3 regions of the Glutamicibacter nicotianae genome follow, and region 3 is predicted to be linked to each of the others. Evidence: riboswitches for the same ligand, from Rfam matches in the RefSeq annotation. Region 3 holds a riboswitch; each other region holds the start of a gene.
The links. A riboswitch is a leader RNA that binds a small molecule or an ion and turns the genes downstream of it on or off. The one in region 3 is predicted to bind S-adenosylmethionine.
Positions count from the first base shown of each region.

Region 1: linked by a shared signal. The riboswitch ahead of JOE62_RS04840 (O-acetylhomoserine aminocarboxypropyltransferase/cysteine synthase family protein) and the one ahead of JOE62_RS05870 (bifunctional o-acetylhomoserine/o-acetylserine sulfhydrylase) in region 3 are both predicted to bind S-adenosylmethionine.
Region 2: linked by a shared signal. The riboswitch ahead of JOE62_RS14950 (OsmC family protein) and the one ahead of JOE62_RS05870 (bifunctional o-acetylhomoserine/o-acetylserine sulfhydrylase) in region 3 are both predicted to bind S-adenosylmethionine.

Region 1 is NZ_JAFBCH010000001.1:966,637-973,591, reverse strand. It holds gene JOE62_RS04855 (HNH endonuclease signature motif containing protein) at 1-585, opposite strand, end outside; gene JOE62_RS04850 (hypothetical protein) at 1,331-1,654, opposite strand; gene JOE62_RS04845 (cystathionine gamma-synthase) at 1,839-3,044, opposite strand; gene JOE62_RS04840 (O-acetylhomoserine aminocarboxypropyltransferase/cysteine synthase family protein) at 3,041-4,348, opposite strand; SAM riboswitch class I at 4,435-4,525, opposite strand; gene JOE62_RS04835 (LysR family transcriptional regulator) at 4,758-5,699, opposite strand; gene JOE62_RS04830 (DUF1852 domain-containing protein) at 5,822-6,814, shown strand; gene JOE62_RS04825 (methionine synthase) at 6,833-6,955, shown strand, end outside.
Region 2 is NZ_JAFBCH010000001.1:3,129,374-3,136,328, forward strand. It holds gene JOE62_RS14945 (DEAD/DEAH box helicase) at 1-2,221, opposite strand, end outside; SAM riboswitch class IV at 2,362-2,483, shown strand; gene JOE62_RS14950 (OsmC family protein) at 2,515-3,060, shown strand; gene JOE62_RS14955 (FadR/GntR family transcriptional regulator) at 3,151-3,858, opposite strand; gene JOE62_RS14960 (lactate permease LctP family transporter) at 3,883-5,559, opposite strand; gene JOE62_RS14965 ((Fe-S)-binding protein) at 5,706-6,470, shown strand; gene JOE62_RS14970 (LutB/LldF family L-lactate oxidation iron-sulfur protein) at 6,488-6,955, shown strand, end outside.
Region 3 is NZ_JAFBCH010000001.1:1,194,523-1,201,477, reverse strand. It holds gene JOE62_RS05880 (GDSL-type esterase/lipase family protein) at 1-506, shown strand, start outside; gene metX (homoserine O-acetyltransferase MetX) at 587-1,732, opposite strand; gene JOE62_RS05870 (bifunctional o-acetylhomoserine/o-acetylserine sulfhydrylase) at 1,735-3,078, opposite strand; SAM riboswitch class IV at 3,171-3,290, opposite strand; gene JOE62_RS05865 (VOC family protein) at 3,464-4,108, shown strand; gene JOE62_RS05860 (CPBP family intramembrane glutamic endopeptidase) at 4,206-4,988, opposite strand; gene JOE62_RS05855 (phosphotransferase family protein) at 5,085-5,930, shown strand; gene tpx (thiol peroxidase) at 6,042-6,539, opposite strand; gene JOE62_RS05845 (class I SAM-dependent methyltransferase) at 6,638-6,955, shown strand, end outside.

The DNA of each region.
Region 1 (6,955 bases), 230 kb from region 3:
CGCGGACTCGGCCTGCAGCTGCTGTTTCTTCGCTTCGGCCGCTTTCCCTTCGCCCAGGTCCTTGCGCACCGAATGCAGCTTCATCGCCGCCGAGGCGACCAGCCGCGGATCGATGCCCGGGTCTTCGAACTGCACGGCGAGTTCGGGCAGCCATGGTTCCGTTGGTTCTCCTGCTTCGTCTACGCCGCCGAGCAGGCAGTCGGCCTGCACCAGCCGGGCAGTGGCGGTGCTGCGCGGGATATCGAGCCATCCGGTCATCAGTCCTTTGGCATCCTTGAAATGCGTGCGCCCCGTGGTGGTGCGCCCCTTCGCCGCGTCGATTTCCTCGATGGTGGGGTCGGGCCCGAGGTCCGTGATGGCCTGGAAGGATTCCTGGTCCAGCTTGTGGGCACCGGTGCTGCGCAGTGCGGCGGCCGCGTGGACCTGGGTGCGGGTGAGTTCTTGGGTCGTGTCTTCGGTGAGCAGCGCGAGATAGGCGGCTTGGCCTGCGGTGAGTCCCGCGTGGGCCAGGCGCCGGGTCGCTGAAGCGGCCAGCGCTTTGGCGTTGGCCAGGTCCTTCAGTGCTTGCGCGATGTCTGTGCTCATGGGAACCAGCATGCGCCCGAAATGCCGTGCCGCGGGCATGCGCGTGCGGACTGTGGACAAGTCTAATTATCTGCTCCCACTGGCAACCACACCTCGCAGGTGGCGATGCTGAGGTTCTGGGCCCGATCGGGCACAGTGGCAGTGGATGCCACGAGTCAATGCAATGCCAACGGAGCCCGATGCGATGGCTCATTCCTCGACCCACACGGTCCGGAGCAGGCGTTAAATACGCTAGCCCGGCTCGTCACATCTCCGGAGGACTGCCGGGCCTACTTTCGAACGCTACTGCCTTCGACAATCTCATTATGGCAACTCGACCCGAGCAGAGTCCACACAGGGTACTTACCTCGTCACGACACCGGACTACCGCCGGATTCGGACACTCCTCGTTGGGCCCATCTTCCACGAGTAGTAGTCCCGCTGAACCTGCTCAGCCGCAGGGAAGCAACAACAGAGAATAACCCGTGTGATCGCACGGCGATACCATCTCGAAAACGGTCGTTCTCTTGCTCTCCCAGACATTTCCAGTGCGACCTAAGAGGCCAATAGCGGGGCGGTACGGTGACCCTCCTGCTGACAACCAAGCACGTGGCCGTCAGCTCTTGGAACACTTGATTTCTATTGGTAGCCAATCGTCCAGTATCGCGTCGCCAAGTGTAAGAATTCCAGATTCTGGAATAGCCCGATCAAATATTGGTGCGGGGTTCCGCCGCCTTTGGATTGCGGCGCCAACCCAATTGCTTTGCTAAACCAGACGGTCGCTTGCCGAATAGGCGTTCTGGTTCCTACTGGCGGCACGCTGCGGGGCACCTGCCATCTTGACCAGCCCTGCAATAATAAGCACGTCCAACACCACTAGCATCAGCACGGAACCGTGCGCTGCCAACCACATCATTTCGGAATTCGGAAGCATCTGGCCCGGGTCCACACTGGATTCCGTTTCCATGTGGCCGATTGCGGTGCTGTCGGCAATCTTCCACAGAACAAAGAAGGCCAGCACCGAGATGTTCAAACCAAGCATGGCCACTACGCCCACGATGCCGAATGCTTTCATTGGAATTTGCGACACGTTTGGCTCCCCGGGATGCAGTCTTCATTCTGGACCACCGATCACGGTGACCGGAGATCTTCACTTCCAGAACCCAGTATTCCCTGCCTGACGTACGCCGCAGGTGCGAATCGCTGAGTGACACCGACGTTAAACGCCCGCGCGGGCCTTCCTGTGCGGAAGGCCCGCATGCAGCTACGGCAGGTCAAGCGGTGGCCAGGCTGCGGTGTTGGACGTTGGCTGCCGCGGTAGCCTTCGCGGCTGCGGCCAGCCCGCGTTCCAGATCGGCAATCAGGTCCTCGGGCTCCTCGATGCCCACCGAGAGGCGGACCAGATTGGCAGGGATTTCCAGCGGGGTGCCGATCAGCGACGCGTGGGTCATTTCGCGCGGATAGCAGACCAGTGATTCCACCCCGCCCAGGGACACCGAAAGCTGGAAGTATTCCATGGACTCGGCGAAGGCACGGGCCGCGGCCTCATCGGCCAGCTGCAGCGAGAGGATCCCGCCGAAACCGCGTTGCTGGCGCTTGGCCAGCTCGTGGCCCGGGTGGCTTTCCAGTCCGGGATAGTAGACGCGGGCAACCTCGGCGCGGTCATCGAGCCAGCGGGCCAGGGTGGATGCGGTGGCGCAGTGGCGTTCCATGCGCAGGCCCAGGGTCTTCAGCCCGCGGGCGGCCAGGTAGGAATCCTGCGGACCGGAGACCGCTCCCCCGGCGAACTGCTGGTAGCCGACGGCTTCGGCCAGCGATTGGCCGCGGTGCAGGTGGTCTGCCACGATGACCGCGCCGCCGAGAACGTCGGAGTGTCCCCCAATGTACTTGGTGGTCGAGTGCACCACCGCGTGCGCACCGAAATCCAGCGGCCGCTGCAGGTATGGGGTGGCGAAGGTGTTATCCACCACCAGCAGGGCGCCGTGCTCGGCGGCGATGGCTGCCCAGCCGGCCAGGTCGGCGATGCCCAGCAGCGGGTTGGACGGGGTCTCCACCCAGAGCAGCGCGGTGTTCGGGCGCAGCGCGGCGCGCACCGCATCCAGGTTGGTGATGTCCACTGCCGAGGAGCTGATCCCCCATTTGCCGTGCAGCTTCGAGATCAGCCGGTTGGTGCCGCCGTAGCCGTCGGCGCCCAGCACGATGTGGTCGCCCGGTTCCAGCACTGCGCGCAGCAGCGCGTCTTCGGCGGCGATGCCCGAGGCGAAGGAGAACCCGGCGGCCCCGCCTTCCAGCGCGGCGAGCTGGGATTCGAAGCCGTTGCGGGTCGGGTTGGAGCCGCGCGAGTACTCGTGCCCAGCGCGCAGCACGTTGATGCCGTCCTGGATGAAGGTGCTGGTCTGGTAGATCGGCGGGATCACCGCACCGGTGTGCGGGTCCTTGTGCTGGCCGGCGTGCACGGCCAGGGTGTTGAAGCCGCTCATGCGAAGCTCACTTCCTTGGTGTCGGCGGTGGTCGCGGCCAGCGCGAGATCCAGCGATCGGGTGATATCCACCAGCAGGTCGGCCGGGTCTTCCAGTCCCACCGACAGGCGCAGGGTGGAGGCGTTCAGCCCGGCGGCTGCCAGCTGCGCTTCGGAGAGCCGGCAGTGCGTCATGGTGGCCGGGTGGGCCACCATGGTGCGGGTATCTCCCACATTCGCGGCCAGGCTGATCAGCTTAAGCCCGTCGATGACCGGGGAAACCAGGGATGGGTGGGCCAGCTCGATGGCCAGCACGCAGCCGGTGCCCTTCGGCGCCAGCGCCCGGGCCAGCTCGTGGCTGGGGTGCTCGGGCAGCGCAGGGTGGTGGATGGCGGCAATGCCCGGATACTCGGCAAGCGCGTCGATCAGCCTGGTGACGCTGCGCTGCACGTGGGCGGCGCGCACCGGCAGGGTCTCGATTCCGGCGAGGATGCCTTGGGCGCTGGCCGGTGCGAGGGTCGGGCCCAGATCGTGCAGGAACTTGGAACGAACCAGCATCGCGTAGGCCGCCGGCCCGTGGCGTTCAAGCAGCGAAGTGCCATTCAGCCGCTCGCGCGGGGCGGCAATCTGCGGCCAGCGGGAGGAATCGGAGAAGTCGAAGGTTCCCGAATCCACCACTATCCCGCCGAGCACCGAGCCGTGCCCGGCCAGTCCCTTGGTGGCCGAGTGCACCACGATGTCCGCTCCGAGTTCCAGCGGGCGCACGTTCAGCGGGGTGGCCAGGGTGTTGTCCACCACCACCGGGATGTTGCGCTCGTGCGCGATGGCCGCAATGGCCGGGATATCGGCCACGGTGCACAGCGGATTGGAAACGGATTCGAAGAAGAACGCCCGGGTGTCCGACTCGATGGCAGCTTCCCAGGCGGCAGGATCAGCCTGGTCGACAAAGCTGACGCGGATCCCGAAGTCGGCGAAGGTGTCGATGAACAGGTCCACGGTGCCGCCGTAGAGCGAGGAGGAAGCCACAATGTGCTTAGGTCCCTGGGCCAGGGCCAGCAGGGACAGGGCCACGGCAGCCTGCCCGGTGGCGGTGGCCACCGCGTGGGCCCCGCCTTCCAGGGCAGCGACGCGCTGCTCGAGGATGGACACGGTCGGGTTACCGGTGCGCGAGTAGGTGAAGCCGGCCTGGCGCAGCGCGAACTTCTCGATCGCTTCGGCATGCGACTGGAATTGGTAGGCTGCGGAATTGTGCAGTGGCGGCAGCATCGGGCGGAAGTCTCCGCTCGGGCGGTATCCTGCGTGGACCGCGTCGGTTCCTTGGCTCATAGCTCCTCCTCGATTCTCTGCGAGGGAGTGCACCGATTGGCATCGTGCGGCGGCACGAAGCACAGCGCGAAAACGCGTTCGGAACTGCTCCATCGTTCCTGGCATTAGCACCTTTCGGTTTCCCGATGGTTGCTGCGACGTCAACGAGCCAGATCTCTTAGTCGCTCTTGATGGTTTGTTGTTCTTCCATGGTTGGCCATGGGCTGCGAGGGGTGCAAGCGCTATCGGGCGGCCGGCTTCATACAAGGCCGCCAAGCTTCATATGTCGTGCACTTGTCATGATGACGCGGTGGCTGGCGCCACTTTATGACGCACCAAAATGAGAAAAACCCCGAGACTTTCAAGGTTTTTCTGGAAGTTTATGACGATGGAGCGGCACTCGATGACCGAGAGTTACGCTGTTGGCGGCTCAGCCGAGCACTTCCACCCCGAAGCTGGCCACCACTGCGCGGACTTCTTGCAGGTAGCGCTGAGCCTGGTCGGTGAGCGGGATCGCGGCGTGATCGATCCAGCCGATCTCGATGCGCTCATCGATGTCCAGCGGGATGGCAACGATGGATGGATCCAGCTCGTCGCTGATGATGCCGGTGGAGATCGTGTACCCGCCCAGGCCGATCATCAGGTTGAAGATGGTCGCACGGTCCGAGACTTGGATTTCCCGCTGGCTGGAGCGTGTGGAGAGCACTTCCTCGGCGAAGTAGAACGAGTTGTTCGCGCCTTGATCGAAGGTCAGCCGAGGCAGGTTTTCGAGGTCTTCGAGGGTGACCTGGTCACGGGTGGCCAGCGGGTTGCTGCGCGATACGAAGATGTGCGGGTCGGCGAGGAACAGCGGGTGGAACACCAGGCGGGATTCGCGCAGCAGCTTGTCGATGACTTTCCGGTTGAAGTCGTTGCGGTAGAGGATCCCGATATCGCTGCGCAGGGTTCGCACGTCCTCGATAATTTCCTCGGTGCGCGTCTCGCGGAGCGAAAACTGGTACTCCTCGGCCCCGCTGGCCTGGACCATCCGGACAAAGGCATCCACCGCAAAGGAGTAGTGCTGGGTGGAGACGCCCAGCAGCCGCCGCGCGGCGGGGCGGCCGAGGTAGCGGTGCTCAAGAAGCTCCACCTGCTCGAGCACCTGCCGGGCGTAGCCGAGGAATTCTGCGCCTTCAGCAGTGAGCGTCACTCCCCTGGCCGAGCGCATCAGCAAGGTGCGTCCCACCCGGGATTCGAGTTCCTTCATCGCCGCCGACATGCTGGGCTGCGCGACGTAGATGAGGTCGGCGGCAGCCGAGATCGACCCCTCGGAGGCGACCGCCACAAAGTAGCGCAGCTGCTGGAGCGTCAATCCATTCGAAACCTGAACCATAGTTTGAGTCTATATGAATCCATAGTTATATCGAGTTACCTGATATCAAGAATCACCCTGCATGATTGACGCAACGACTTCCCCTCGGCCTGTCCAGGCCTCCCAAATACAGATTGGCCATCATGGCAGACGCATTAAATTTCAGCATTAGCACCACAAGATTCGACGAGAATTACTCCCCTTCTGCGAATTCTCGAACCACGACAAACTTCGCCAATTTGGCGCGCGGAGAGCGTCGCGAAGAGAACCTTCGCAATGCCCTGACGATGATCAACCGCCGTTTCAATTCCCTGGCTCACTGGGACAATCCCCAAGGTGACCGCTATACACTGGAATTGGAAATCATTTCCGCAAATGTACATTTTTCTGCCAATAATACCGATCAGGAATTTCCTCTTTTAGAAGTGCTTGAAACCACGATCGTGGATAAACTCACGGGTACCCGGTCCCAGGGCATGGTCGGCAATAATTTTTCTTCCTATGTCCGCGATTACGACTTCAGCGTGGTGCTCCCAGCATCGTGTAATGACAGCGGAGCCCCGGTGCTTCCGGAGGATTTTGGCGATCTCCATGGGCAGCTCTTCCAGCATTTCTTGAACTCACAGGCGTACCGTGAGCGTTTTGCCCAGCTGCCGGTGGTCTGCATCAGCGTCTCGACTTCCAAGACCTATTTCCGCACCGGCAACAGCCATCCAGTGCTTGGTTTGGAATACCAGCAGGATGAAAATTCCTTGACCGACGCGTACTTCGGAAAAATGGGTTTGAGCGTGCGCTACTTCATGCCACCAGGCGCTGTTGCCCCGCTGGCTTTCTACTTCCGCGGCGACCTGCTCAACGATTACACGAATCTGCAGTTGATCAGCCTGATCAGCACCATGGAGACGTTCCAGAAGATCTACCGCCCGGAGATCTACAACGCCAATTCGGCGGCACCGGCTGTGTACCACCCGAGCCTTGGCGCCGAAGATTTCTCCCCCACTCGCGTCTTTTATGACCGCGAAGAACGAACTCAGTTGGGCAAGATCCAAGGCAAGTTCACCGAAGAGCATTTCATCATCCCGAATCGCCAACTGCTCGATCAGTGGTCCGCTTCCTGCCCGGCACCCGTCGCCTAAGATTCCGAAAGATAACTCATGACTTCCCCGCTTATCCCCACGTCGATTGTCGGTAGCCTGCCCAAGCCTTCATGGCTTGCCGAACCTGAAAAGCTTTGGTCCCCTTGGAAGCTTGAAGGCGAGCAATTGCGCGAAGGCAAG
Region 2 (6,955 bases), 1.9 Mb from region 3:
GCTGCTGGGCCTCGTCCATGATCATCACGTTGAATCCAGCGGCCTCAAAATCCTCATAGGCCAAGCGGAAGATCGTATAGCTGGTCACCACCAGCTGCGCATCACCGATCTGCGCAGCCAAATCCTGGCCGCTCTTCCTTGCCGTAGAGGTAATGCCGGTGACGCTCATCTGCGGGGCAAAACGCTGAGCCTCATTGATCCAGTTACCCACCACCGAAGTAGGGGCAAGCACCAGGAACTTCTGGCCGGGATCTTCAACGCGTGCCTGTTCCAGGCAGGCCAGCAGCTGCACGGTTTTGCCCAGGCCCATGTCATCGGCGAGGACCCCGCCCAGGCCATGGGAGCGCAAGAAGTCCAGCCAGGACAGCCCATGGCGCTGGTAGGGGCGCAACTGCGCATTGAAGGTATCCGAGAGCTCAACAGGCTTCATCTCTTCGCCGCTTTGCAAAGCCTTCATGGTCTGCAGCCACTGGTTGTGCTGGGCTTCGATAATTCCCAGATCCACCAGTTCCTGCCACCAGTCGATGCTCAACTTGTGGATGCGAATCGTATCGCCCTGCACCGTGCCCAGCTCCCCCGCTTCGGAAATCAGCTGGCGCAGCTGGGCAAAGTCCGCACCATCAATCGGGATCACCGTCAGGTCATCGAGGATGAGGTATTCATCTTGCTTGGTCAGTGCTTCGAGCAACAGCGCGAACGGCACCTTGATCTCGCCCAGGAGCACTTCCACGGACAGGTCGAACCAGTCACCCGTGCTTTCACCCGCTTCGACGCTGACGGTGGCCGGGGCATCGCTGATCCGGTATTTGGGCAGCCGATTCTGCTCCTCGATAATGACATCGGGATGCTCTTCCAGCAGCGGCAGTGCGTGGACCAGGAAGTCGATGGACTCAGAGGTGCTGAATTCCTTCGGAGGGAAAATCCCTGATGAGGTCAGTTGCCCCAGCGAGCCCAGCTCGCCGAGCTTGTCCTGCACCGAAGCGGCAATTTCCCTTTCCACGGCATGCTGGCGAGGCCCCTTAGATGAGTACTCCCAGGAATAGCGCACGGTCAGCGGGGCTTGGATGCTCTCCAAGGACAGCTTGAGGCTGGGGCGCGCGGGAACCGGGATGCGGTAGCTGCCATTTTCGCTCTTCAGCGGCGCCATCACGCGCAATCGGTCCAGATGCTGGGTCTCGAATAGATCGATGGCTCCATCCGGAATGATGTGCGCACCGGATTCGATGAAGGCCGCCAGTTCTTTCGTGACAGGTTCAGCGAACTGCGCCAATCCGAGTTCCTTGGCCTTCGGCAAGGGGCTGGAGGCGTAGGCCAGCAGGGTCGGTGGCGTACCGATCGGCAAGAGGTGGTGGTGCTCTTCGCGCGGCCCGCGCAGCTTGCCTTCCATGCGCAGGCCCTGTTCAGTGCGTCGCACATCCACGTGGGCCATGGCTGGTTGCGCACTGAATTCCACCGGGAGCTTGGCAGCGGAACCGCCGTTGACGATCTGCACTCCGGCGTCGCGCAGGGCCTCGAAGGCATCCAGCAGGTCTTGGCCAGGCAGATCCATCAGCGAGATCCAGTCCTTGGGATCCCATGAATGCCGGTAGGTGTTCTGTTCCACGTGTTCGCGCAACCGGTCCAGTTCAACGACCGCTCGGCGCTGCTTCTTGGAGAAGCGCTCATCGAAGGCGACGTTGCGCCAGCTGACTCCGGTCTGGACCCAAGGGCTCTTGGTGCCCCGGCGGGCCGGCCGCGCCTGCAAGGTCAGCGCGTCCGCGCCTCCGTAGCGGGGTTCGCTGACCACTTTAAGGATCAATCCCAGCGGTTCCTCGTCAACCAGTTGCTCATCTGGGATTGCTGGAAGCAGACGGTCAAGGGTTCGTTCCCACTGCGGCTTGCTGTTGCGTTTCCATGCGAAAGGGTCCGCGCCGGAGTCGGAGACGAAGAAGCCCTGGTCCTCTTCGGTGGTGACTTCAATGAGCAAGGCGGCGACATCCTCGCAGGATTGAACGCCCGGATGCTTGCTGCAGAAGCTGGTGAAGCTGATATTGCCGCGGTTGATTTGCAGTTCGGCCATCACCGATTCGCGCAGCACCATTGCGGAAATGCGGGAAAATCCCGGCTTCACGTCCCGGTGGACAATCTCCACTTTTCCGGAATCGCAGAGGAACTGGCCCAGGTTGTATTCGGATTCGGTCACCAAGGTCTGGGCCGCAGAAAGTGTCAGCTGGAATTCCATACTCGCCGTTCATTGTTCGTGCAGTGGGTGCCCGAGAGCTCGATTCCATCTTAGCGAGCAGCCAGACAAGTTGCCCGATGACGAAAAGTTACCCCTGCCCTTTACGCGCTGGCACCTCGGCCGATAGAAAAGAAGCACAGAATCACGAGTTCCGCTCTTTGAGCCCTGGCTGAGTGGACGGCAACCCTCCTGCGTCATTGTGCGGGGTGCCCCAGGTGAAGATTCGACGCATCTTGAACGCCAAGTTGCGTAAGCGATGGCGCCCCTTGCGCCAGAAAGGGGATCAATTCCTCATGTCTAATGCAGCATCTACCCTGACCGTGTCCGAAGACCGCGCACAGCGCCTGCAGGAAGCGGGCAAGGGCTGGGGCGAACGCATCTCGGCGGCCCCGCAAAGCGCCAAATTGACCTTTACCGTTCAGGGCGAGGGTTTCGATTCGGTAGCCAGCAACATTGTCTCCGGGAAGCACACTTTCCAGGTCGACGAGCCAGCTGCCCTGGGTGGCAATGATGTCGCGGCAAGCCCGGTGGAATATGCGCTCGGCGCGCTGATCTCCTGCCAGGTTGTGGTCTACCGCTTGTACGCGCAGAACCTCGGCATCCAGGTGGACGAGGTGAAGATCCAGGCAAACGGCCACCTCGATGTCCGTGGCCTCTTCGGCATCGACAAGTCCATCCGCCCGGGCTTCTCATCGGTAGAACTGGATATCCAGATCTCCGGCCCCGAATCGGCCGAACGCTATGAAGAACTGCGCCAGGCAGTGGATGCCCACTGCCCGGTACTGGACCTGTTCGCCAACCCGGTACCGGTGACAACCGCGGTGAGCATCGCCAGCTAGCAAATACGGCAATGGCGCCCCGGGGCCGGATCGGAAAATTTCCGAACCGTTATGCGGGGCGCCATGCGCATGCTGAATTCTTGCTTATCCTTACCGCGTCTGCGAGTAGAACCAGTTGATGTGCTCTTCGAGCAGCTGGGCTGCCCGTTCGCGCTGATTCGTCGCAAAGGCGTGGTGGATGGCCTTGTGCTGGCGGCGCAGCACGCGCACCACCGGCTGCCAGGCCTCGTCACTGGGGACCGAGTCGGAGACGTAGTCGCTGATCGAGTTGCGCAGCGATTCCATCATCGATTCCACCACCGAATTTCCTGCCATGGATGCCAGGCGCACATGGAACTCGGCATCTATGCGGTGGAAGGCTTCGCGCGAAAGCTGCGGATCATCCATGCGCATGATCAGCACCGCGGTGCGGTCGATGACCTGCTGGGCGTAAACCGGGTCGCGGGGGTTCATTTGCGCGGCCCAGGTTTCCAGCAGGATGCGCGACTCGACGATCTCGCGGACGTTGATGCCCTTGGCCGCCAAGTGCAGCCGCAAGGCCTGCGAAATGCCGGCCGAGGGGTTGGAGATGATCACCGCTCCGGAGTTGGGCCCGGAGCCGGTAGACGTCTTGATAATGCCCATCACATCAAGGATGCGGATGGCATCGCGGACCGAAGCCCGCGAAATCCCATGCCGCTCCGCGAGCGCACGCTCGCCGGGAAGCTGGTCCCCTACGGATAGCTTCTCTGTACGCAGATCTTCTTCAATTGCCTGGAGAACGATCTGGTACGCACGCGGAGCTGGATTCATTGACATCGGATCTATTTTAGCCGGTCAGGGCTACGGCAGCATCCAGGACAGTACCGGGGTGGACTGCAGGTAAACCAAGCAGCACAGCACCAGCAGCATGCCTACGGACCAACCGGCAACCTTCTTCAGGATCACCGATTCCTGGCCTTCCATCTTCACCGAGGTGGCGGCGATGGCCAGGTTCTGCGGCGAGATCAGCTTGCCGACCACGCCGCCGGAGGTGTTGGCGGCAACCAGCAGGTTCGGATCGATGCCTGCATTGATGCCGGCGGTCTGCTGCAGCTTGGCGAACAGCGCGTTGGCCGAGGTGTCGGAGCCGGTCACCGCGGTGCCGATCCAGCCCAGGATTGGCGAGAGGAAGGCGAAGAACGCGCCGGTTCCCGCCAGCCAGGTGCCAACGGTGATGGTCTGGCCGGACAGGTTCATCACGTAGGCCAAGCCCAGAACCGACAGGATGGTCAGTGCCGCGAAGCGCATGTTGTAGATGGTCTTGCCGATTTCGGCAGCGCCCTCGGCGAAGGTCATCTTGTATTCGCCGTTGCCGTCGTTCTTCGAGTAGACCAGGGCCACGATCAGGCCGGTGATCAGCAGCAGGGTGCCCGGGGAGGACAGCCACTGGAAGTTGTAGATGGTGGAGGTGACCGCTTCGCCTTCGGCGTTCAGGATCTTGCCATCCAGGCCCGGCCAGCCGAACTTGATGTCGGTGCTTGCCAGCCATGCAGGAATGTCCACGCCCAGCTTCCACAGCTTGGCAACGCCGAAGATGACGATAACCAGCAGGTACGGGAACAAAGCCATCCAGGTGTTGCCCATGTGCAGCTTGGTGTTGTCCTCATGGGGAACTGCTGCGGCTTCAGCGGTCAGTACGCGCTGGCGAGCCTCATCGGCACCCTTCGGGGTCCAGAAGCGAAGCAGGATGACGGCTGCGGCCAGGCCAACCAGCGACGCGACGATATCGGTCAGCTCGTAGGAGAAGTAGGTCGAGCACAGCCACTGCGCGACACCGAAGGAAATGCCGATGGTCAGGGTTGCTGGCAGGGTCTGGCGCATACCGCGCCAGCCGTCGAGGATCAGTACCAGGATCGATGGCACGAACAGTGCCAGCAGTGGCGATTGGTGGCCGACAATGGCACCGATGTCAGCAGCAGGGATGCCGGTCAAAGCACCAGCGGTGGTGATTGGGATCGCCACGGCGCCGAAGGCTACTGGGGCGGTGTTGGCGATCAGCACGGCGCAGGCAGCGCGCAGCGGGGACAGGCCCAGGGCCAGCAGCATGGTGGCGGTAATCGCCACCGGGGCGCCGAATCCGGCCAGCGCTTCAAGCAGGCCGCCGAAGCAGAAGGCGATCAGCACTGCCTGGATGCGCACATCGCCGCCGCCGATGACGTCGAATACGCGACGCAGGTCCTCGAAGCGGCCGGACTTGACGGTGACCTGGTAGAGGAAGATCGCCATGACAACGATCCAGACGATCGGGAAGGCGCCGAAGACCATGCCCATCAGTCCGGAATTCAATGCCATTCCGACTGGCATGTTCCAGCCGAAAATGGCGACAATAATAGCTACAACTAGCGAGCCAAGGCCTGCCCAGTGGGCCTTGACCTTGATAACTGCCAGGAGCACGAAAAATGCTACAAGCGGGATCAGCGCGACAAGTGCTGAAACAGCAACGCTCCCCGCAATTGGATCCGTGGATGGTGTAAACACGGTGTGGGCGTCCTTACTCGAGGTGGTCTGACCATATGTGGTCCGACCACCAAGAGTACAAGGTGAGAGCCATCACAACAAGTCTTGACTATCAAGAAGCGGGTGGAATAGCATGGTCTGACCACACCCTGAAAGAGTCATTTATTATGCGAATTGCTCTCTTTGCCACGTGCATTGTGGATGCTATGTATCCGGAAACCGCCAAGTCGACCGTGAAAATCCTGGAACGCTTGGGCCATGAAGTCATTTTCCCGAAGGCGCAAGCCTGCTGTGGGCAAATGCATATGAATTCCGGCTATATGCCTGAAGCGCTGCCCGTTGTCGAAAACCACATCAACGCCTTCGACACCGAAGACTATGACGTCGCGGTCGCCCCCTCGGGTTCCTGCGTCGCTTCGGTCAAGCACCAGCACCCCTACCTGGCCGAGCGCCTGGGCAAGCCCGAGCTGAAGGACCGCGCAGTTGCAGTCGGCAAGCGCACCTATGAGCTGAGCCAGTTGCTGGTGGATGTCCTGGGCATCACCAACGCGGCAGAGCAGCTGGGCAGCTACTTCCCGCAGACCATCACCTACCACCCTTCCTGCCACGGCATGCGTTCGCTGAAGCTCGGCGACCGCCAGCTGGATCTGCTCAAGACCGTCGGCGGCATCACCGTCAACGAGCTGCCGGAAGCCGACCAGTGCTGCGGCTTCGGCGGCACCTTCGCGATCAAGAACTCCGATGTATCCTCGGCAATGCTCGAAGACAAGATGAAGAACATCTGCTCCACAGGCGCCTCGGCCTGCGCGGGCGGCGATGCCTCCTGCCTGATGCACATCGGCGGCGGCCTTTCGCGCACAGGAGCCAAGCCAAAGACCTTGCACCTGGCCGATATCCTGGCCAGCACCATGGAAGAGACGGTGTCACTGTGACCCAGGTATTCCTCGGCATGCCTGCCGGCGGACAGGGCAACCTGTTCGAGACCGAGCCATTCCCCAAGGCGGCGCACCGCGAACTGGGCAACACCCAGATGCGCAAGAACCTGCGCCACGCCACCCACACCATTCGCGACAAGCGGCTGAATGTCGTCGGCGAGCTCCCTGACTGGGAAGAGCTGCGCGACGCCGGCAGCGCAATCAAGAACACGACCATGGCCAACCTCGAAGATCGGTTGGAGGAGTTCGAGAAGAACTTCACCGCCCGCGGAGGCATTGTCCACTGGGCACGCGACGCGGCCGAAGCCAACAAGATCGTCACCGATCTGGTCAAGGCCACCGGCTCGAATGAAGTCGTCAAGGTCAAGTCCATGGCCACCCAGGAAATCGGCCTGAACGAGCACCTGGAAACCGAGGGCATCGAAGCCTTCGAGACCGACCTCGCCGAACTGATCGTCCAGCTGGGCAACGACAAACCAAGC
Region 3 (6,955 bases):
ACGACGCGGTAGCCAAGCTCACCGCAACCGGTGCCACGCTCCTGCTCTTCACCGGGCCCGATATCCGCGATACCCCGGTCCTTGGAAGCATCCGCGGCAAGGTGGCGATCTACAACGAGAACGTGCGCACCGTCGCTGCCCGGCATGACGCCATCGTTGCCGACATGTGGGCATTGCAGGAATTGCACCAGTCCCAGATGTGGGCGCCTGACCGCCTGCACTTCTCCCCCATCGGCCACCAGCGCATTGCCGCCATGGCACTAGACTCGCTGAACGTCCCGCATCAGCTGGATACCGACATCGTTCCGGTCGTGGATGAGCGCAGCTGGCGCGAAGCACGCAAGGAGGATCTGCAGTGGGCCCGCGAGCATCTGGCGCCCTGGGTGCTGCGCCGTCTGCGCCACCAGTCCTCCGGTGACGGCATCACCCCGAAACGGCCTTCGGCTACGCCGTTCGCAGATGCCAAGCCCAACGACTCGCTCGGTGCCGGCGACAGCGCCAAGTAGCAAGAATGACTGAAGCGGTTCCGCCGATTACTGGCGGAACCGCTTCAGTCTTCAAAGGCTTGCCAAACTTCGCCCAGATTCTAGTCTCCGAAGACCAAGGTCCGAAGCGCCCCATCCAGCTGCGTCGCATCGGTCAAGAATCCGTCATGGCCAATGGGCGAATCGATGTAGTGCACCGGCTTCGGCTTGGCCAGCGACGAGGCCAGCTTCACCGACTGCTCGGGGAAGTACAAGCGGTCGGTGGTAACCGCGGCAACCACCACGTTGACCTTCTCCAGGCGCGCCAGGGCGGCCTCCAGGGATTCATGGCCACGAGCAACATCGTGGCTCATCAGCGCCTCGGTCAGCACCAGATAGCTGTTCGCGTCGAAACGATTCACCAGCTTGCTGGCCTGATGGTCGAGGTAGCTTTCCACCTGGTATCGCCCGCGCGGCCCGTCCAGCTGGCCCGTCGGCTTCTCGCCATCCTGCGGATTGCGCGAGAAACGGGTTTCCAGCTCGGCCTCGGAACGGTAGGTGATGTGGGCCAGGCGGCGAGCCAGGCCGAGACCGGCGTCAGGACGGGCATCGTTGCCGTAGTAATCGCCATTGCAGAAGTGCGGATCCAAGCGGATGGATTGGGTTTGCACCTGCGCAAAGGCAATTTGCTCGGCAGTCGCCTGGGCGCTAGAGGCCATCACGATCAGGTTCTTGACCTGCTCGGGGAACTCGACAGCGTATTCCAGCGCGCGGGCACCGCCCATCGAACCGCCGATGACCGCATGCCAGGATTCGATTCCCAGCTGCTTGGCCAGCCGCGCTTCGAGGCGCACCGAGTCCTTGATGGTGACGAAAGGGAATCTGGAGCCGTAGGGCAGGCCCTGCTCGTCCAAGGACGAGGGGCCGGTGGATCCATTGCAACCACCCACCATGTTGATGGACACGACAAAGTACTCATTGGTGTCAACCGTGGCGCCGGGGCCAACGAAGCCTTCCCACCAGCCGGCGCTGTGCGAATCGCCTTGCGCGACGTGGGCGTCACCGGTGAGTGCATGCATCACCAGCACCGCGTTGGAGCCATCAGCTGCTAGCTTCCCCCACGTCTCGTAGGCCAGCACCACGTCGGGAACGTATCCACCGAATTCAAAGTGGTACTCCCCCACGGAGCTACGGCGCAAAATGCCGTCTTGTCCGCCAGCGAGCTCTTCGGCGCGCAGAGTATCTTCAGTAGTCACAATGGATGACATGCCTAGAGGGTTTCCTGCAATTCCTTGTTTTCAAGGGCCGCAACAGCTTCGAAGCCCAGCTCAAGATCGGCCAGGATGTCCTTGATGTTTTCCAGCCCGACGCTCAGCCGCACCAGTCCCGGGCTCACACCGGCGGCAATCTGCTCCGCTTCGGAGAGCTGGGCGTGGGTGGTGGAGGCCGGATGGATGACCAGCGAGCGCACGTCGCCGATGTTCGCGACGTTGGAGTGCAAGACCAGTGCGTCCACGAAAGCCTGTCCGGCTTCCGCGCCGCCCTCCAGCTCGAAGGCGATGATCGAGCCAGCGCCGTGATCGCTGTACTTCTGCGCGCGCTCATGCCACGGAGAGGACTGCAGTCCGGCGTAGGCGACCTTCTGCACTTCCTCGCGGGCTTCGAGCCAGTTGGCAACTTCCACTGCGTTCTGGCCGTGGCGCTCAATGCGCAGCGACAGGGTTTCCAGGCCTTGGGCGATCAAGAACGCGTTGAACGGCGCCACTGATGAACCCAGATCGCGCAGCAGCTGCACGCGTGCCTTGAGGATGTAGGCCAGATTCGCGCCGAGGATGCCGTTGACGCCCAGGTCGCGGGCGAAGACCAGGCCGTTGTAGGACTCGTCCGGGGTGTTGAATCCCGGGAAGCGTTCGGCGTCCTTGGCGAAGTCGAAGTTGCCCGAGTCCACGATGACCCCGGCGATGGCATTGCCGTGGCCGCCAAGGAACTTGGTGGCCGAATGGATCACGATATCGGCGCCCCACTCGATGGGGCGGATCAGGTATGGCGTGGCCAGGGTGTTGTCCACCAGCAGCGGCACGCCGGCTTCGTGGGCGATCTCCGAGATGCCCACGATATCCAGCACGTCCTGCCGAGGATTGGAGATAGTTTCGCCGAAAAAGGCCTTGGTGTTCGGGCGCACCGCGGCACGCCATTCGTCCAGGTTGTCCGGGTCGGAGACGAAGCTGACTTCGATGCCCAAGCGCTTGAGCGTGTGCTTGAGCAGGTTCTGGGTTCCGCCGTACAGGCTCGGGCTGGCTACCAGATGGTCGCCGGCTTCGGCCAGGTTCAGGATGGCGAAAGTGGTGGCGGCCTGTCCCGAGGACAGCAGCAGCGCACCAACGCCGCCTTCCAGATCAGCGATGCGGGTTTCCACGGCGTCGGTGGTCGGGTTGCCGATACGGGTGTAGATCGGTTCCAGTTCCTGCAACGCGAAACGGGCAGCGGCACTCTCGGCGCTCGGGAAGACAAAGGAAGTGGTTTGGAAAATCGGGAGAGCTCGCGCTCCGGTCGTCGGATCCGGGGTCTGGCCGGAATGGATCTGACGGGTTTCAAATGACCAGTTGTTGCTCATGGTTTCCTCCAAATAGCGTTTCATGACTATGGGGGTACGCCGCTGAAAAGACACCGACAGGAAGCACCATATCGAAACGACTTCCAGGGGGTAACCCGCGCTTGTCCTTGATGCCTTGTGCATTCAAGGGCCAGGTCTTCACCCGGGGCACCCCACCGCGGTTGGAGGGTTGCCGCCCAGTAAGCCGGGGCTTGTTACTGGGACTCATGACCTGCTATCAGTTTGCCCGAAAACCGAAGATCATTGCAACGTAGTGGACCGGCATTGGACTCAATCGGTCATATTCCGTATTTTTGAGGACTTTTCCGCAGACTATTCGATAACATTCACCCCGCTTAGGGTTGCCTAAGTAGAGACTGCCATCACATGTTGCCATGATGGGCACATGATGAGGCTAGATCACGTAAGTTATGCATGCGGCCCTGATGGGCTGATGCCAACCGCGCAAAGAATCTCCGAGTCGCTCGGCTTGGAGTTCGTCAAGGGTGGCGTGCATCCACGATTCGGAACACGCAATGTCATCTTCCCGCTCAAGCACGGCCAGTACTTGGAAGTAGTCGAGGTGCTGAACCACCCGGCCAGCGACAAGGCTCCCTTCGGCCAGGCCGTTCGCGCCCGCTCGGAACTCGGCGGTGGCTGGATGGGCTGGTGCGTCTCGGTGGAGGATCTATCCAGCGCCGAAGACCGCCTGGGCCGCAAGTCAGTGCCTGGCAACCGCAAGTTCCCTGATGGCCGCGAACTGACCTGGCAGCAAATTGGCATCAAGGGCCTGATCGCCGACCCGCAGTGCCCATACCTGATCTCATGGGATGACGGTACTGAGGATCTGCATCCGTCCAAGTCGCTTGAACCGGTTGGTGCCATCAGCGAGATAGCCATCGCCGGTTCGCGCGAACGGGTGCTGGATTGGCTCGGCCAGCCGCAGAACGTCAATTTGGGAGCTGTCACCATGCAATATGAAGCTCCGAATGGCACTCCGGGCATCATGTCGGTAACCTTTGAAACCGAGTCCGGCACCGTGGTGCTGTAGGAAACTCGGAAACGAACGCAGGTAGGCGGGGACAATGGCGTCCCCACCTACCTTTTTCGTTAATGGCGTTTCAGTCGCTGGCGCAGGCCTTCGGGCACTACTGGCCGATTCCGATGGCAGGCCCAACCAGCGCGTAGCCGACGAAGCCGATAGCATCGAGCAGGAAGTGGGCGATGACCAGCGGCATCACCCGGCCGTACTTCTGGTACACCCAGCCGAAGACGATGCCCATGAGCATATTGCCGATCATCGGCCCCACGCCCTGGTAGAGGTGGTAACTGCCGCGGAGCACTGCAGAACCGATAATGGTGCTCCACAGTCCCAGCTTCAGCTTCTTGGCATAGGTGAACAGGAAGCCGAGCATCAGCACTTCTTCGAGCACTGCATGGCGTACAGCCGACAGCAGCAGCACGGGGACGCTCCACCAATAATCACCGAGATTGGCTGCTGACAGTGCTGTGGTGACGCCCAGTGCCCGTCCGGCAGCATAGACGCCCAGCGTCCCGATGCCCATGGCCAGGAACAGCCCCGCCCCGAGCATCGTGTCCTTGCCCGGACGTCGCATGTCGAAGCCGATGTCACGGATGGTTCGGCCGGTCGTGCGCTTCATCAGATAGAGTGCCAGCACCACGGGCACCAGCGCGAAGACAATGTCCAGAAGCTGGTAGGTGAAATCAAAGAACTCGCGTGTGCTCAGCGGGTTGTTCAGCGATGTCGTCTGATCACGCAACGGTGCCCTGGTGACTTTATCCGCAAAGCTCAGCAGCGAGTAGACCGCGCTCTGCCCCAAGGACAGGGCGAGAACCAAAATGATCTCGAACCTGAGGGTTCTGCGGGTTGCCGTCGGCTCAATTTGTTCAGCGTTCACGTTCTCGATCATAGGCCGATCTGGCTGTGCGCGTACTGAGTAGCCACGTGGCAAACCTGCGATAGCCTGAAGGTGAGACCACCAGCGAGCTGAACGAGAAGGGTACGAATGAGTCGTCCTGCCACCAGTGGAGAACTGCAAATCGCCCGCCAGCTCTGCCCCGATCTTTCGTGGGAAGATGCGGCCGTGAATGAAGGCGGACAATTCCACAAGGTGGTCATTGGCAATCCGCAGGCGGTGATTCGCATGGCGCGCACGCCAGCGGCGACCGAACAGATGCCGCGAACCGTCGAGCTGCTGTCGTTGCTGGAAAGCCAGCTCACCTATCAGATCCCGGTGGCGGTCTCCGAGATCCTGCATGTCGACGGGCTCAGCTCAGTTGCCATGTCCTTCATCCCCGGAAGCGCGCATGAGCCTCATTACGGGGATCCAAAGGTGCTGGGCCAGCTGGTGAAGGAATTGGCCGAGGTACCGCTGGAACAGATCGGCGCTCATCTGGCCAAACCGTTTTCGTTCCGTGGCGAATGGACCCAAGCTCGGCAGCAGCAATGCTTCGATGCGCTGCCCGAGGAACTTCGAGCTCCTGCAACCGCACTTTGGGATCAGCTCGATATTCTGGCGCAGGTTCCAGCGGGACTGGTGCATGGTGATTTGGCTGGCCACAACATGCACTGGATTGACGAGAAGCTGATTGGCATCTTGGATTGGGACCTCGCAGCAGCGTGGGACCCTGCCTTGAACACCGCGTACCTGAGCCTGTGGCATGGTTTGGAAATGGTGGATTTGATTGCTCCCAACTCTGAGGAAGCGCACCGGGCCAAAATCTGGTTGGGTCTCATGAGCCTTGAACGGTTATCGGATACGCTCTCGCGCTCGGACAACCCGAAGATGGGCAAGCTCATGCGCAAGATTGGTCCGCGCATCCTCACTGCAGCGCAATCAATCAATGGATAGGAAGCAATTTGGCCTGACCCGCCGATGAGCAAGCCATCTGGAGCGTAAAGAAAGCCCGCCTGAATGTTGTCAGGCGGGCTCTCATGCACCGTATCGGGTGCAATTGCTTGCTTAGCTCAGGGCTGCGATAGCTGCATCGTAGTCAGGCTCGGTGGTGATCTCCGGGACGATCTGGTTGTAAACAACCTTCCCGTCCTCATCCAGCACAACAACCGAACGGGCCAGCAGGCCAGCCAGTGGTCCGTCGACCTGGGTGACTCCGTAGTCCGAACCGAAGTCGGAACGGAAGACCGAACCAGCTGTAACATTCTCGATGCCTTCGGCACCGCAGAAGCGGCCCAGTGCGAATGGCAGGTCAGCAGAAACACACACGACGGTGGTGTTCTCCAGGCCGGCAGCCAGTTCGTTGAAGCGACGCACGCTGGCAGCGCAAACGCCGGTATCAACCGACGGGAAAATGTTCAGGACAACGCGACGGCCAGCCAGCGATTCGCTGGTGACATCTGCAAGGCCGGTGTCGGTGAGAGTGAAAGCTGGAGCCTGCGAGCCAACGGCTGGCAGATCACCAATAGTCTGTACAGGGGTTCCCTTGAAAGCAGTAGTAGCCATAGGTCTTGTCTATCATGAATGCCTAATTCAGAGCTATCTTTTCAGCCTACTAGCGCAAACAAGTCGTTCAGATCCTGTATCCATGCAAAACTGTGGATATGGGCCCCAACTACGATTCATACGCGGCGAAAATGCGTGCTCAAACAATGGACGGGATTGATCTGGACGTAGTTGCCCGTTTCGCGGACATGCTCTGTCCTCGTAATTCACGAATTCTCGATATCGGTTGCGGGATTGGCAATACCGTCAATGCGTTGCGTCGCTGCGGACATGATGCCTATGGCGTAGATCCAACGCCCCAAGTTCTGGATGTAGCAAAAGACCTATTCGATGGTAGCTGGTTCAGACAGTTATCAGCCGACCAGCTGAGCTTGGGTACACTCAACGAGCATTCGCTGCCGGAACAGTACGACGCC